DNA from 2 places in the Polaromonas sp. P1_G2 genome. Region 2 is predicted to be linked to the other one. Evidence: riboswitches for the same ligand, from Rfam matches in the RefSeq annotation. Region 2 holds a riboswitch; the other holds the start of a gene.
The links. A riboswitch is a leader RNA that binds a small molecule or an ion and turns the genes downstream of it on or off. The one in region 2 is predicted to bind S-adenosylhomocysteine.

Region 1: linked by a shared signal. The riboswitch ahead of AC1D0P_RS16195 (dihydropteroate synthase) and the one ahead of ahcY (adenosylhomocysteinase) in region 2 are both predicted to bind S-adenosylhomocysteine.

What each region holds. Positions count from the first base shown of each region.
Region 1 covers NZ_JBFUBY010000158.1:23-3,519, forward strand. Annotated here, with positions in the region: partial or broken gene AC1D0P_RS16195 (dihydropteroate synthase) at 1-2,117, opposite strand, end outside; S-adenosyl-L-homocysteine riboswitch at 2,169-2,263, opposite strand; gene AC1D0P_RS16200 (Bug family tripartite tricarboxylate transporter substrate binding protein) at 2,336-3,319, opposite strand.
Region 2 covers NZ_JBFUBY010000032.1:9,892-19,964, reverse strand. Annotated here, with positions in the region: gene AC1D0P_RS05570 (cytochrome ubiquinol oxidase subunit I) at 1-1,146, opposite strand, end outside; gene AC1D0P_RS05565 (GbsR/MarR family transcriptional regulator) at 1,149-1,805, opposite strand; gene AC1D0P_RS05560 (cupin domain-containing protein) at 2,011-2,481, shown strand; gene AC1D0P_RS05555 (septal ring lytic transglycosylase RlpA family protein) at 2,525-3,088, opposite strand; gene metF (methylenetetrahydrofolate reductase [NAD(P)H]) at 3,150-3,983, opposite strand; gene AC1D0P_RS05545 (TlyA family RNA methyltransferase) at 3,994-5,004, opposite strand; gene ahcY (adenosylhomocysteinase) at 5,163-6,593, opposite strand; S-adenosyl-L-homocysteine riboswitch at 6,697-6,769, opposite strand; gene AC1D0P_RS05535 (HAD-IIB family hydrolase) at 6,947-7,741, shown strand; gene AC1D0P_RS05530 (MFS transporter) at 7,742-8,992, opposite strand; gene AC1D0P_RS05525 (TetR/AcrR family transcriptional regulator) at 9,105-9,689, shown strand; gene AC1D0P_RS05520 (Bug family tripartite tricarboxylate transporter substrate binding protein) at 9,676-10,073, opposite strand, start outside.

The DNA of each region.
Region 1 (3,497 bases), on a different contig from region 2:
GTCATGGCGACTTCGCTGCGCGTCTCGTCGGTGTAGATCTCGATGTCGTCGCCCACGCTGTTGGCCGGGTACAGCGCCATCACGCCGCTGGCGGTGAGCCAGCGGCCCTCGATCAGGCGCTTGAGCATGCGCTGCGCGTCGGCATAAACGCGCACGGCTTCCGTGCCCACCACCTCATCCTTGAGGATGGCCGGAAACGGGCCGGCCAGGTCCCAGGTCTGGAAGAAAGGGCCCCAGTCGATGTACTGCGCGAGTTCGGCCAGGTCGAAGTTCTTGAACATGCGCCGGCCGGTGAACTTGGGCACGGGCGGTGTGTAGCCGGCCCAGTCCATGGGCGTGGCATTGGCGCGCGCCTTGGCCAGCGGCCACATCGGCACCTGTTTTTTGTTGGCGTGCTGGGTGCGCACCTTGTCGTAGTCGGTATACAGGTCTTCGATGTATTTGGCGGCCTGGTCGGACAGCAGGCTTTGCGCCACGCTCACGCTGCGCGAGGCGTCGGGCACATACACCACCGGGCCTTCGTAGTGCGGCGAAATCTTGACGGCCGTATGCACACGGCTGGTGGTGGCGCCGCCTATCAACAGCGGGATCTTCTTGATGCGGAAATGCTCGTCCTTCTGCATCTCGGCGGCCACGTACTGCATTTCTTCCAGGCTGGGCGTGATCAGGCCGGACAGCCCGACGATGTCGGCGCCCTCGACCTTGGCGCGCGCCAGGATCTCATGGCAGGGCACCATCACGCCCATGTTCACGACCTCGAAGTTGTTGCACTGCAGGACCACCGTCACGATGTTCTTGCCGATGTCGTGCACGTCGCCCTTGACTGTGGCGATGATGATCTTGCCTTTGGTCTTGACGTCGCCGCCGGCGGCTTCGAGCAGCAGCTTTTCGGCCTCGATGTAAGGCAGCAGGTGCGCCACGGCCTGCTTCATCACGCGGGCGCTTTTGACCACCTGGGGCAGGAACATCTTGCCCTGGCCGAACAGGTCGCCGACGAYGTTCATGCCGKCCATCAGCGGSCCTTCGATGACGTGCAGCGGGCGGCCGCCTTCGGCCAGAATCTCGCGGTACACCTCCTCGGTGTCTGTCACGATGTGCTCGTTCATGCCGTGGACCAGCGCGTGCGACAGCCGCTGGCGCACCGGCAGGGCGCGCCATTCGTTTTTCTTGCTGTCGTCCTTGGCGCCGCTTTTCGCGGTTTCGGCCACTTCGATCAGACGCTCGCTGGGCGTGAGTTCGGGCTCGCCCGGTTTGTAGACGGGCGCACGGTTGAGCACCACGTCCTCGACGCGTTCGCGCAGCACCGGATCCAGGTCGTCATACACGCCGACCATGCCGGCGTTGACGATGCCCATGTCCATGCCGGCCTGGATCGCGTGGTACAGGTACACGGTGTGGATGGCTTCGCGCACCGGGTCGTTGCCGCGGAAGCTGAAGGACACGTTGGACACGCCGCCGGAAACCTTGGCGCCGGGCAGGTTCTGCTTGATCCAGCGCGTGGCGTTGATGAAGTCGACCGCGTAGTTGTTGTGCTCCTCGATACCGGTGGCGATCGCGAAGATGTTGGGATCGAAAATGATGTCCTCGGGGGGGAAGCCGAGCTCGTCGACCAGCACGCGGTAAGCGCGTTCGCAGATCTCGACCTTGCGCTCGTAGGTGTCGGCCTGGCCTTTTTCATCGAAGGCCATGACCACGGCCGCCGCGCCGTAGCGCTTGAGCAGTTTGGCCTGCTGCTTGAAGGGCTCCAGGCCCTCCTTCATCGAGATCGAGTTGACGATGCCCTTGCCCTGGATGCAACGCAGGCCGGCCTCGATGACGCTCCACTTGGAGCTGTCGATCATGATGGGCACGCGGGCGATGTCGGGTTCGCTGGCGATCAGGTTCAGGAAACGCACCATGGCGGCCTGACTGTCCAGCATGGCCTCGTCCATGTTGATGTCGATGATCTGCGCGCCGTTTTCAACCTGCTGGCGGGCGACCGCCAGGGCCTGCTCGTATTCACCGTTCAGGATCATGCGGGCAAAGGCCTTGGAGCCGGTGACGTTGGTGCGCTCGCCGATGTTGACGAACAGGGTGCCCGCGCCGATGTTGACCGGCTCCAGGCCGGACAGCTTCATGGGGGGGACGAAGACGGAATTTTCGGTTTCAGACACGGACTCACCTTAAGGCCAAGGTGAGCGTCGTTGCCGCAGGCGTGCCGAGAGGGCGGCCTGTAACCCAAGCCTGACGGACGCTGGGGTCCGCTGCAACGCTCCTTGGGTTGCCGGTATTTTACCGGCTGAACGCCCTGTTGCGCCATCCCCCGGTGCGAATGCCCCGGGGAACGGAGTGCTACTTAATCGAGTTTGATCTTGGCAACCTTGATGAGGCGGCCGTAATCGGCGTGCTCTTTCATGACCATGTAGGCGAAGTCCGCCGAGGTCATGGGGCTGGGCGTGGCGCTCATGCGTGCAAATTTTYCGGCCGTGTCGGGCGTGTTGAGCGCGGCGGCGAAGGCTTTTTGCAGCTGGTCGGTCGTGGCTTTGGGCAGGTTGGCCGGGCCGAAGATGCCGAACCAGGTGCTGATGTGGAAGCCGGGCAGCACATCGTTGATGGTGGGGATCTCGGTGAAGCTGCTGGAGCGGTTGATGGTGGTCACGCCGAAGGCCACCAGCTTGCCCGACTTGATGTTGGCGCTGGCCGAGGCCAGGTTGTCGAACATCAGGTCGGTCTGGCCGGACAGCAGGCCGGTCTGCGCCTGGGCCGAGCCGCTGGAAGGCAGGTGCACCACGCTGATCTTGGCCAGGCTTTTGAACAGCTCGCCCGCGAGGTGGCCGGCGCTGCCGTTGCCGCCGGAGGCGTAGTTCAGCCGGCCGGGGTTCTTGCGCGCATAGGCGATCAGGTCCTTGGTGTCCTTGATGTTCAGGCGTTTCGCCGTCTCGGCGTTCATGACCAGCACATTGGGCACACGAGCCACCAGCGTGATGGGAGTGAAGTCCTTCAGCGCGTCGTAAGGCATGTTGGGGTAGAGCCAGGGGTTGATGGCGTGGGTGGCCACCGCGCCCATCACCAGCGTATGGCCGTCGGCCGGCGCCTTGGCGACCATCGCGGCGCCCACGTTGCCGCCGGAACCGGGCCGGTTGTCGACCGTCACTTCGGTCTTGAGCAGGGGGCGCAGCTTCTCGGCCAGGATGCGCGCAGCATTGTCCAGCGGGCCGCCGGCCGGGTACGGGACGATGATGGTGACCGGTTTTTGCGGCGCCAGCTGCGCATGGGCCCCCAGGGCGGCCGTGGCCACGGCGAATGCCGCGGCGATCTTGATGAATGAACGCACGTTCATGATTTCCTTAGTTGTGATGTTGTGTTGTGTCCGGCCACGGGCAGGCTGCGGGGCGCAGCGCCGGATGGTGAAAACCAAGCCTGACAAACGGGCCTGACTATAGCCGCTAAATGTGACGCGCCGGGGTGGATCCCGTCTGGATACTTTGTAACGGCCGGGGTGGAAAGCAAGAGATAAG
Region 2 (10,073 bases):
TTCGGTCACGTACCAGCCGGCGACCAGTGCGATCCAGCCCGCGAAAGTCATGGCCACCAGCAAGCGGGCATGCCACACCGTCAAGGTGCGCGCCGGGTCTCTCTTCCACGGGGCCAGCTGCAGCACGCTGGCCCAGCTGACCAGCAGCATCAGCACGCCCACACCCACCATGATGCGGAAGGCCCAGAACACCGGCGCCACGGGCGGGTGCTTGCCCTCGAACTGGTCCAGGCCCTTGACCTCGCCGTCCATCGAGTGCGTGAGGTAGAGCGAGGCCAGCTTGGGGATCGCGATTTCATAGCGGTTGGCCTTGGCCTTTTCGTCCGGCAAGGCGAACAGAATCGCGGGCACGCCTTTTTCGGTTTTCCAGATGCCCTCCATCGCCGCCAGCTTGGCCGGCTGGTGCTCCAGCGTGTTGAGGCCGTGCTGGTCGCCCGCGACAATCTGCAGCGGAATCAACATCGCGGCCATGTAGATACCGGTCTTCAGGCCGGCCATCACTTCGGCCCCGCGGTCGTTGCGCAGCCAGCGGTAGGCCGAAATTCCGGCCACCAGAAAGGCCACCGTGAGTCCGGAAGCCAGCAGCATGTGCGTGAGCCGGTACGGGAAGGAGGGGTTGAAGATGACTTCAACCCAGCTCGTCACATGCGCCTGGCCGTTGATCATTTCAAACCCGGCGGGCGTCTGCATCCAGGAGTTGAGCGCCAGGATCCAGAAGGCCGACAGCGTGGTGCCGCCCGCCACCAGCAGGGTGGCCACGGTGTGCATGGTCTCGCTGACGCGTTCGCGCGCGAACAGCATCACGCCCAGCATGGTAGCCTCCAGGAAGAAGGCCGTCAGCACCTCATAGGCCAGCAGCGGCCCGGCGATGTTGCCGACCTTCTGCATATAGCCCGGCCAGTTGGTGCCGAACTGGAAGCTCATGGTGATGCCGCTGACCACGCCCAGCGCGAAGGTCAGCGCGAAAATCTTCACCCAGAACTGGTAGGCGTCCATCCAGAATTGGTCCTGGCTTTTGACGAAGCGCAGCTTGAAATACAGCAGCACCCAGCCCAGCGAGATGCTGATGGTCGGGAACAGGATGTGGAAGGTGATGTTGGCCGCGAACTGGATGCGGGCCAACAGGAATGCGTCAAGTCCGTCCATCGTCAACTCCTGGTGTCATCGGGAAGGTTGGCAGGCAGCGCTGCGGGTGGTGCGGGCGCTCCGGAAGGCTGAGCCGCCACTGTGGTGGATGGCGCGCGGCCTGTCAAACCGGCCTTCATGCCGCCGGTAACCTTGTTTTTCATCTCCAGCAGCTTCTGCACCTTGGCGCCCATCTTCATGAGGCTCATCAGGGTCGCCGAATCCATTTTCTGCACGTCCGCCAGCCAGCCCGTCATGAGCTCAATCAGGTCGTGCATCTGCTTCATGCGCGCCTGGGCGTGGATGTCGTCCGCATGCGAGGGGTGTTCCATCAGCGCATCGCGCAGCATGGACAGCGTCGGGTCGATCTCGCGCTTGCGGCGCTCTTCGGCCAGCGTGCGGAAGATGGCCCAGACGTCTTCAGGCGCCTGGAAATACTCGCGCCTGTCGTTGGGCAGGTGCTGCAAGCGCACCAGGTTCCAGGACTGAAGCTCCTTGAGCCCCATGCTGACGTTGGAGCGGGAGAACGCCAGCGCCTCGCCGATTTCGTCGGCATTGAGGGCCCGCGGCGACACATATAAGAGAGCATAAATCTGCCCCACGGTGCGGTTGATGCCCCAACGGCTGCCCATTTCACCGAAATGCAGGACAAAACGCTGGGTTAAGGGGGGCAGGTTCATGGCGCCGGGCCTCTTTGGTTTATTGAATTTTCAGGAATTACTGAAATTCTAATAAATTGAAACAGTTTGCGCCAGTCAGGTTTGATTGACCCTGCGCGGCTGTCGGGGTGCGCCGGGCACCTTGCGGATTGAATTCAGCCAAGCAAGCCGGGCGCAATATGGTCATACTGGCCCGCCCAAACCACAACACCTCAAAAAGGACTCCATGCGCCACACCACCACAGCCCTCGGCTTTGCCGTCACCTTGGCCTTTGTGGCCGGCATCGCGTTATCACCGTTGGCCCAACGCGCCTTGCCCGAAGCGCATGCGCAAGCCGTGCCCCTGGCGCCGGCGATGATTGACCTTGCTGCGCTCAAGCACAGCGACATTCCCCCCACCCCAAACCCCGAAATGAACGCCAGGGGATTGGTCATCACCGACAACGCCACCATCGGCATTCAATCCGGCAACGTGGCCAAACACATTCACCCCAAAACCGACGAGATCCAGTACATCATCGAAGGCAGCGGCGCGATGTGGCTGGGCGGCGAACGCAAGGAGTTCAAACCGGGCACGCTGATCATCATCCCCAAAGGCACGGCTCACGGCGGTACGCTGGTGACCAGCGGGCCCGTCAAGGCGCTTGCCATCAAGATCCCGCCGCAACCCAGGGACGACGTGACCTTCGTGAATTGAGCAACTGAGCAACTGAGCGGGTGCGCCCGCAGCCAGCGGCGTTTCAGCGTTGAGCGCGGGGCGCGGCGGGGCGCCGCCGTACAGCCGGGCGCTTCCTGGCGGCGGGCGGTGGTGCCACCGCCACCTCGGGCGTGGACTCCGGCACCAGCAACACCACTTCCTTGAAGCCCAGGCCCAGCATGCCCAGCTCCTCGGCCGCCGCGCGGCTCAGGTCGATGATGCGGTTGCCGGCGTAGGGGCCGCGGTCGGTGATGCGCACGTCCACGTCACGGCCGTTGACCAGGCTGTGCACGCGCACCAGGGTGCCGAAAGGCAGGGTGCGGTGGGCGGCGGTGAACTCGCGCATGTCAAAACGCTCGCCGCTGGCGGTGCGCCGGCCGTTGAAGCGCGGGCCGTACCAGGAAGCCGTTCCCCGCTGGAACTCGCGCGGCACTTCGCCGCCCAACAGTTCGGGGCGTGGCCGCTCGCTGAGAGATACCGATGCTGGCACTTCATCAACGGCCTGGCCGGGCGCGTCATGCTGCTGCGCCGCGGCGGGCCGGGGCGTCGTGCGAGGTCCCGGCGGTGTGGTCGGCGCCGTCGTGCACGCCGCCAGTAAGGCGACCAAGGCCGCCGCACCGGCGACTCGAACAATCTGGATCACACCCTGCCGCATGGGGTGGCCGGGCTCAAGCCCGTTGCTGCAGCCGCCCGATGATTTCGGTCGTCGCCGCGGCCTGGTTCATCGTGTAGAAATGAATGCCGGGCACGCCCGCGGCATACAGCTGCTCGCACAAGCCGGTGATCACGTCCAGGCCGAAGCTCTTGATGGACGCGGTGTCGTCGCCGAAGCCCTGCAGGCGCAGGCGTATCCAGCGCGGGATCTCGGCGCCGCAGGCGTCGGAAAAGCGCATGAGCTGCGTGGAACTGATGATGGGCATGATGCCAGGCACCACAGGCACGTCCACGCCCAGCGCCTGCGCGTCGTCAACGAAGCGGAAGTAGGCGTCGGCATTGAAGAAATACTGCGTGATGGCCGAATCGGCGCCGGCCTTGACCTTTTTGACGAAGGCCTGCAGGTCGGCGTCGGCCGATCGGGCCTGCGGATGGACTTCGGGGTAGGCCGCCACCTCGATGTGGAAGGCGTCACCGGTTTCCTCGCGGATAAAGGCCACCAGGTCGCTCGCGTAATGGAACTCGCCGCCGGCGCCGTAGCCGCTGGGCAGGTCGCCGCGCAGCGCCACCAGGCGCTTGACGCCCATGGCCCGAAGCGTGGCCAGTTGCACGCGCACCGTGGCCTTGGTCGCGCCCACGCACGAGAAATGGCAGGCCGCGGCCACACCTTCGTCGAGGATTTCCTTCACCGTGCCGAAGGTGCCGTCCTGCGTGGAGCCGCCGGCGCCGAAGGTGACCGAGCAGAACTCGGGCTTGTGCGCATACAGCGCCTGGCGCACCACGCGCAGTTTCGCCGCGCCTTCGGGTGTCTTGGGCGGGAAGAATTCAAAGCTGAAGGGCAGGTTCATCACGTATCTCTCACTCGTTGTCGGTTTTTTTGTCGCGCCGTTTGCCGCGCGCGGGGCCAGGCTGGCCTGCATGCGCGAGTTCGGAGTCTTCGTGCGGCGCGCGGGAGGCGCGCATTTCGGCGCGCGGAACCCGCTTGGCGACCTTGCGCTGCGGCGCAGCCGGCAGCGGCTGGTCTTCACCCGCCACCTCATCGCCTTTGACGGCCTGGATGAAAAATTCGCGGTTGCCGTCGCCGCCTTCAATCGGCGAGGCCAGCCAGGCCTTGACCTCTAGCCCCAGCGCCGCGCAGGCATCGCGCAAACGTTTTTCCACGAACTCAAAATGCGCGGGGTCACGCACGATGCCGCCCTTGCCGATCTGGCCGGGCTGCAATTCAAACTGCGGCTTGACCAGCATCAGCAGATCGCCGCCGGGCTTGAGCAGGCGCACCACCGCCGGCAGCACCAGCGTCAGCGAGATAAAGGACAGGTCGCCGGTCAGGAAGTCGAAGTCGGCTTCGATGGACGGGGTTTCGTCGCCTTCATCGTCAACATCGAAGTCATCCGAAAAATCCATATCGCCGCTATCGCCCGCATGGCCGGCCACCAGGTCGGCGGCCGTCATGGAACGCGCATTGACGCCTTCGATGCAAACAACACGCGGGTCCTCGCGCAGGCTGGCATGCAGCTGGCCGTGGCCCACGTCCACCCCCACCACCTGCACGGCGCCGTGCTGCAGCAGGCAGTCAGTGAAGCCTCCGGTCGACTGGCCGACGTCCAGGCAGCGCAGGCCGGCCACGGACAGTCCCGTGGCCTTGAGCGCGCCTTCGAGCTTGAGCCCGCCGCGCGAAATGTATTTGGCTTCCGTGGTGTCCAGCAGCTGAAGCTCCGCGCCTTCCGGAATCTCGTCACCGTTCTTGGCGACTTTTTTCCAGGGCGCCTCCGCCTCCGCACGCCACTGCACGCCCGATGCAATCAGGCGCTGGGCCTGCGAGCGGGTGGCGGCATGGCCGTGGTCGACGAGGAAGAGGTCAGCGCGCATGTAGTGTTCCGGTATTCCAACAACAGCCTCAAGGGCGTAGCGAGCGGCCCGAGAGCAAGGCGCGGGCGTCAGGCAACCGGAATGCACTTGAGGTGCATGAGGATTGCCTGATCGGGACCCGCAACGCCGCTATCGGGTCGCGCAGTAGCCACGAAAAATCAATAGCGGTAGGTATTGGCTTTGTACGGGCCGGCTTTAGAAACGCCGATATAAGCCGCCTGCTCATCGCTCAGCTCGGTCAGCACCGCGCCGACCTTCTTCAGGTGCAGGCGCGCGACCTTTTCGTCGAGGTGCTTGGGCAGCACGTAAACCTTGCCCACTTCATAGTCGGCCTGCTTGGTGAACAGCTCGATCTGGGCGATGGTCTGGTTGGCGAAGCTGGACGACATCACGAAGCTCGGGTGGCCGGTGCCGCAACCGAGGTTCACGAGGCGGCCCTTGGCCAGCAGGATGATGCGCTTGCCGTCCGGGAAAATCACGTGGTCGACTTGCGGCTTGATCTCTTCCCAGGTGCATTTTTCAAGCGCAGCGACGTCGATCTCGTTATCGAAGTGGCCGATGTTGCAGACGATAGCCTGGTCTTTCATCTTCGCCATGTGGTCGTAGGTGATCACGTTCTTGTTGCCGGTGGCGGACACAAAGATGTCGGCCTTGTCGGCAGCGTATTCCATGGTCACGACCTTGTAGCCTTCCATCGCGGCCTGCAGGGCGTTGATCGGGTCGATCTCGGTCACCCACACCTGGGCGGACAGCGCGCGCAGCGCCTGGGCCGAGCCCTTGCCCACGTCGCCGTAGCCGGCCACGCAGGCGACCTTGCCGGCCACCATCACGTCGGTGGCGCGCTTGATCGCGTCGACCAGGGATTCGCGGCAGCCGTAGAGGTTGTCGAACTTGGACTTGGTCACCGAGTCGTTGACGTTGATGGCGCGCAGGGCCAACGTGCCCTTGGCCGACATTTCATTGAGGCGCAGCACGCCCGTGGTGGTTTCTTCGGTCACGCCGATGATGTTCTTCAGGCGGCGGCTGTACCAGGTCGGGTCTTGTGCGAGCTTGGCCTTGATCGAGTTGAACAGGCAGATTTCTTCTTCGCTGGTCGGCTTGGAGATCAGGCTGGCGTCTTTTTCGGCTTTGGTGCCCAGGTGCATCAGCAGCGTCGCGTCGCCGCCGTCGTCCAGGATCATGTTGGGGCCTTCTTCAGGCGTGCCTTTGGCGCCGCTGAATTCAAAGATGCGGTGGGTGTAGTCCCAGTAGTCGGCCAGGGTTTCGCCCTTGATGGCGAACACCGGCGTGCCGGCGGCGGCGATCGCGGCGGCGGCGTGGTCCTGCGTCGAGAAGATGTTGCACGAAGCCCAACGCACGTCAGCGCCCAGGGCCTGCAGGGTTTCGATCAGCACGCCGGTCTGGATCGTCATGTGCAGCGAACCGGTGATGCGCGCGCCCTTCAGCGGCTGCACCTTCGCGAACTCTTCGCGGATGGCCATCAGGCCGGGCATTTCGGTCTGGGCGATGTTCAGTTCCTTGCGGCCCCAGGCGGCAAGCGAAATGTCGGCAATGACGTGGTCGGTGGAAGGCTTCAGGACGGCGCTCATACGGTTCTCCAATAATCAGACGTAGTAACTGGGCAAAATCGCCACGGGCATGCGGCTTCAAGAAAGGGGGAATTCAGTCATTCACCCGGCTTGAGAGAGCACATGCGGGTGAGCGTGGTTGCAATGAAGTCCTGAGCCTGGTCCACGTGGTGTGGCTTGCAACGCTCCTCAGGAAGCCACGATTGTAATTCCATTTCCAATTCAAAGCGATAGGTCGTTGCACCGCCTTGCCGTGCTGTAGCACTGTCTGCGGCGGCGCGCCTACTCTCGCTTCGAATTGAAAACGGAATTACCGCCCCGGGGCCCGCTCAGCCTTTGAAAGCCGCGAGCAAGAGCCGTGCGAAAATTTCACCATGCAAGAATTTTCCCGCTGGCCTGTTACAGAGCGCCGCCGCATTACAGGCGTCTTCACTGATATCGACGACACACTGACCACCGAAGGGGAGATCACCCCCGATGCGCTGGAAGCTTTGGGTGAATTGAAAGCAACCGGGTTCAAGATTGTGGCCATCACCGGCCGCCCGGTCGGCTGGAGCGAACCCTTCGCGGCGCGCTGGCCTGTCGATGCCATCGTGGCCGAGAACGGCGCCGTGGCCCTGCTACCCGATGCCAAAAGCGCCCCGCCGCGGCCGCTGGCCAAAATCTACCAGCAGGATGCGGCCACACGCAGCGCCAACTTCAGCCGCATGCAGGCCGTGCTGGCGCGCATCGAACGCGAACTGCCGGGCGTGCACCGCGCCACCGATTCACCGGGCCGCGAGACCGACATTGCCATCGACCACAGCGAATTCACGCAACTCAGCGACGGGCAGATCGCCGCCGCGGTGGCGCTCATGAAAAGCGAGGGCATGCATGCCACCGTGAGCAGCATCCACATCAACGGCTGGTATGGCGACCACAACAAGCTCGAAGGCGCTCGCTGGATTGTTCGCCAGCTCTGGCAGCGCGACCTGGATGCCGAAATGGACAACTGGGTCTACGTGGGCGACTCCACCAACGACCAGCTGATGTTCAAGGCCTTTGCCAACAGCGTAGGCGTGGCCAACATCGCGCGTTTTGTGCCGCAACTCGCGCATCTGCCGCGCTATGTGACGCGGGGTGAGCGCGGCGCGGGCTTTACCGAAGTAACCCGCGCCTTGCTGGATTAATTAGTTAACGGCTGGTGCGCCCGTGCGGCGCAGCGAAGTCCAGCGCAGCCAGGCGCCCAGGGCGGCAACGGCCAGCACCAGGCCCGCATAGCCCTCGGCCGTGGCCGGCKGGCCCAGCGGCGCAATCAGCCGGCCGGCCAGCATGGCGGGCACGCTGAACGCCAGGTAACTGGTGGCGTACAGCGCGGCGAACAGTTCGGCGCGTTGCTGCGGCTGTGCCAGCGGGGCCAATGTCTGGACCTGCGCCGAGAAAGCCGAGCCGCCGCCGAAACCGGCCAGCGCCGTGCCCGCGAAAAACAGCCCCACCGAATGCGTGGCCAGTGACACCGCCACCCCGCCGGCGCCCACGGCCAGCAAAGCCATGCCCAGAGCGCTCATGCGCACGGGCGACAGGCGGCGGAGCAAAGTCGGCGACACGGCGCCCAGGCCGAAAAAAGTCGAAATGGCCAGCCCGTTGACGATGCCGTTGTGGATGCCGAAGATCTGCTGCAGCATCGAAGGCACCAGTGAGAGGTAGAGCCCCGCGAAGGACCAGACGGCCAGCATCGTCGGCACGCCGCGCAAGAATTCAGCGCGCGCCTGCACGGGTATCGAAATACGCGGTACCAGCGAAGCCAGCGCACCGGGGCGCGGCGTGGCGCTTTCCGGCAGGAACAGCGTGGCCACCGCACCCGTGACACAAATGGCGGCCAGCACGCCGAACACCAGCGGCACCGGGTGCAGCGCGAACTGCACGGCGATGCCGGTCAGCAGCGCGCCCACGGCCAGGCCCGCCAGCGGCGAGACGCTGCCTATCATCGCGCCCAGGCGTTTTTGCGCGGCCGGGGCCGCTTCCACCACAGCCGCCGTCAGCGCGCCGCTGACCATGCCGGTCGCGATGCCCTGCACGACACGCGCCGCGATGATGCCGTTGATGCCCTCAGCCAGCAAAAAAGTCAGCATCGCGCCGGCCTGTAGCAACAAGGCGGTAAACACCACGGGGCGCCGGCCTATGTGGTCGGACAGCGAGCCGGCCACCAGCAGCGAGGCCAGCAGCGCAATCGCGTAAATCGCGAACGCCACCGTCAGCAGCGCCGGCGAAAAGCCCCACTGCTGCTGGAACACCACAAACAGCGGCGAAGGTGCGCTGCCCGCCACGAAGAACGCGAACAGCAGGACGGCCAGCAGCGGGAAGGCCGCCGCGGGCGGCAGTTGCCAGCGGGCGGCTGAGGCGGAGGATGGGGCTTGCACAGAGGGGGCGGGTGCGGTCATGGGAAACGCTCAACTTTCTTGAAGCTCTTAAAGCAAATTTGTTTGCGTTTGTGAATTCTACGTCGACTTTTAAATTAACGCAAACATCGTTGCTTTAAGCTAGAATTTGCCCATGAACACCCCTCTCCCCAGTCAGGTCAAACGCCCCGGTGGCCGTAGCGCCCAGGTCCAGGCCGTGGTGCGCAAGGCGCTTGAAGAGTTGATTGCCCAGGAGGGCCGCGACAAGGTCACCGTGCCGGCCGTGGCCGAGCGCGCCGGCGTCAGCGCCTCCAGCATTTACCGGCGCTGGGGCGACGTGAACGGCCTGCTGGGCGAAACCGCCACGCAGCGGCTGGACCCGAATCGCCCCCTGCCAGAGACGGGCGACCTGAAAGCCGAACTCGCGGCCTGGGCCAGGGAGCTGATCACCCACCTCAACAAGCCGGGCAATGCCTCGATGCTGAAGGCAGCTGCCGCGCTGGCCGGCTCGGAAGAAACCAATTGCCTGAAGAACCGCCGCAACGAAGCCACCGTGCTGGTCAAGCGCGCCCAGGCGCGCGGCGAGACCACTCCCACGGTGCAACAGGTGCTGGACCACATGATGGCCCCCATCATTTACCGTTTGATTTTTGGCGCAGGCGTTGAACCCGCTCTGGCGGAACAGCTCGCCGACGAAGTATTCGTACTTGCCGGCGTTCAGCCCGCTAGTTGGGTTTAGCCAGGCCTAACTTGTCGATCAACGCCTTCTCGCGGACCACCGTATCCTGCGCGAACTTCGTGTAGTCGGCCGAACTCAGGTAGTTGGGCAGCATGTCGTAACGGGCCAGTGCCGCCACGTAGCTGGGTTCTTCCATCGCCTTTTTGAAGGCATCGTGCAGGCGCCTGACCACCTCGGGCGGCGTGCCCTTGGGCGCGCCTAAACCGAAAGGCGAGTTCTGCACGATGTCATAGCCCAGTTCCTTGAGGGTGGGCGCATTCGGGAATTTGTCCAGCCGCTTTTCGCCCCAGGTGTTCAGCACGCGCAGCTTGCCGGCCTCCACCTGCGGTGCAAAGCCGGTGCTGTCGGCGCCCGCCATCAGCTGGCCGCTGACCAGCGCCAGCA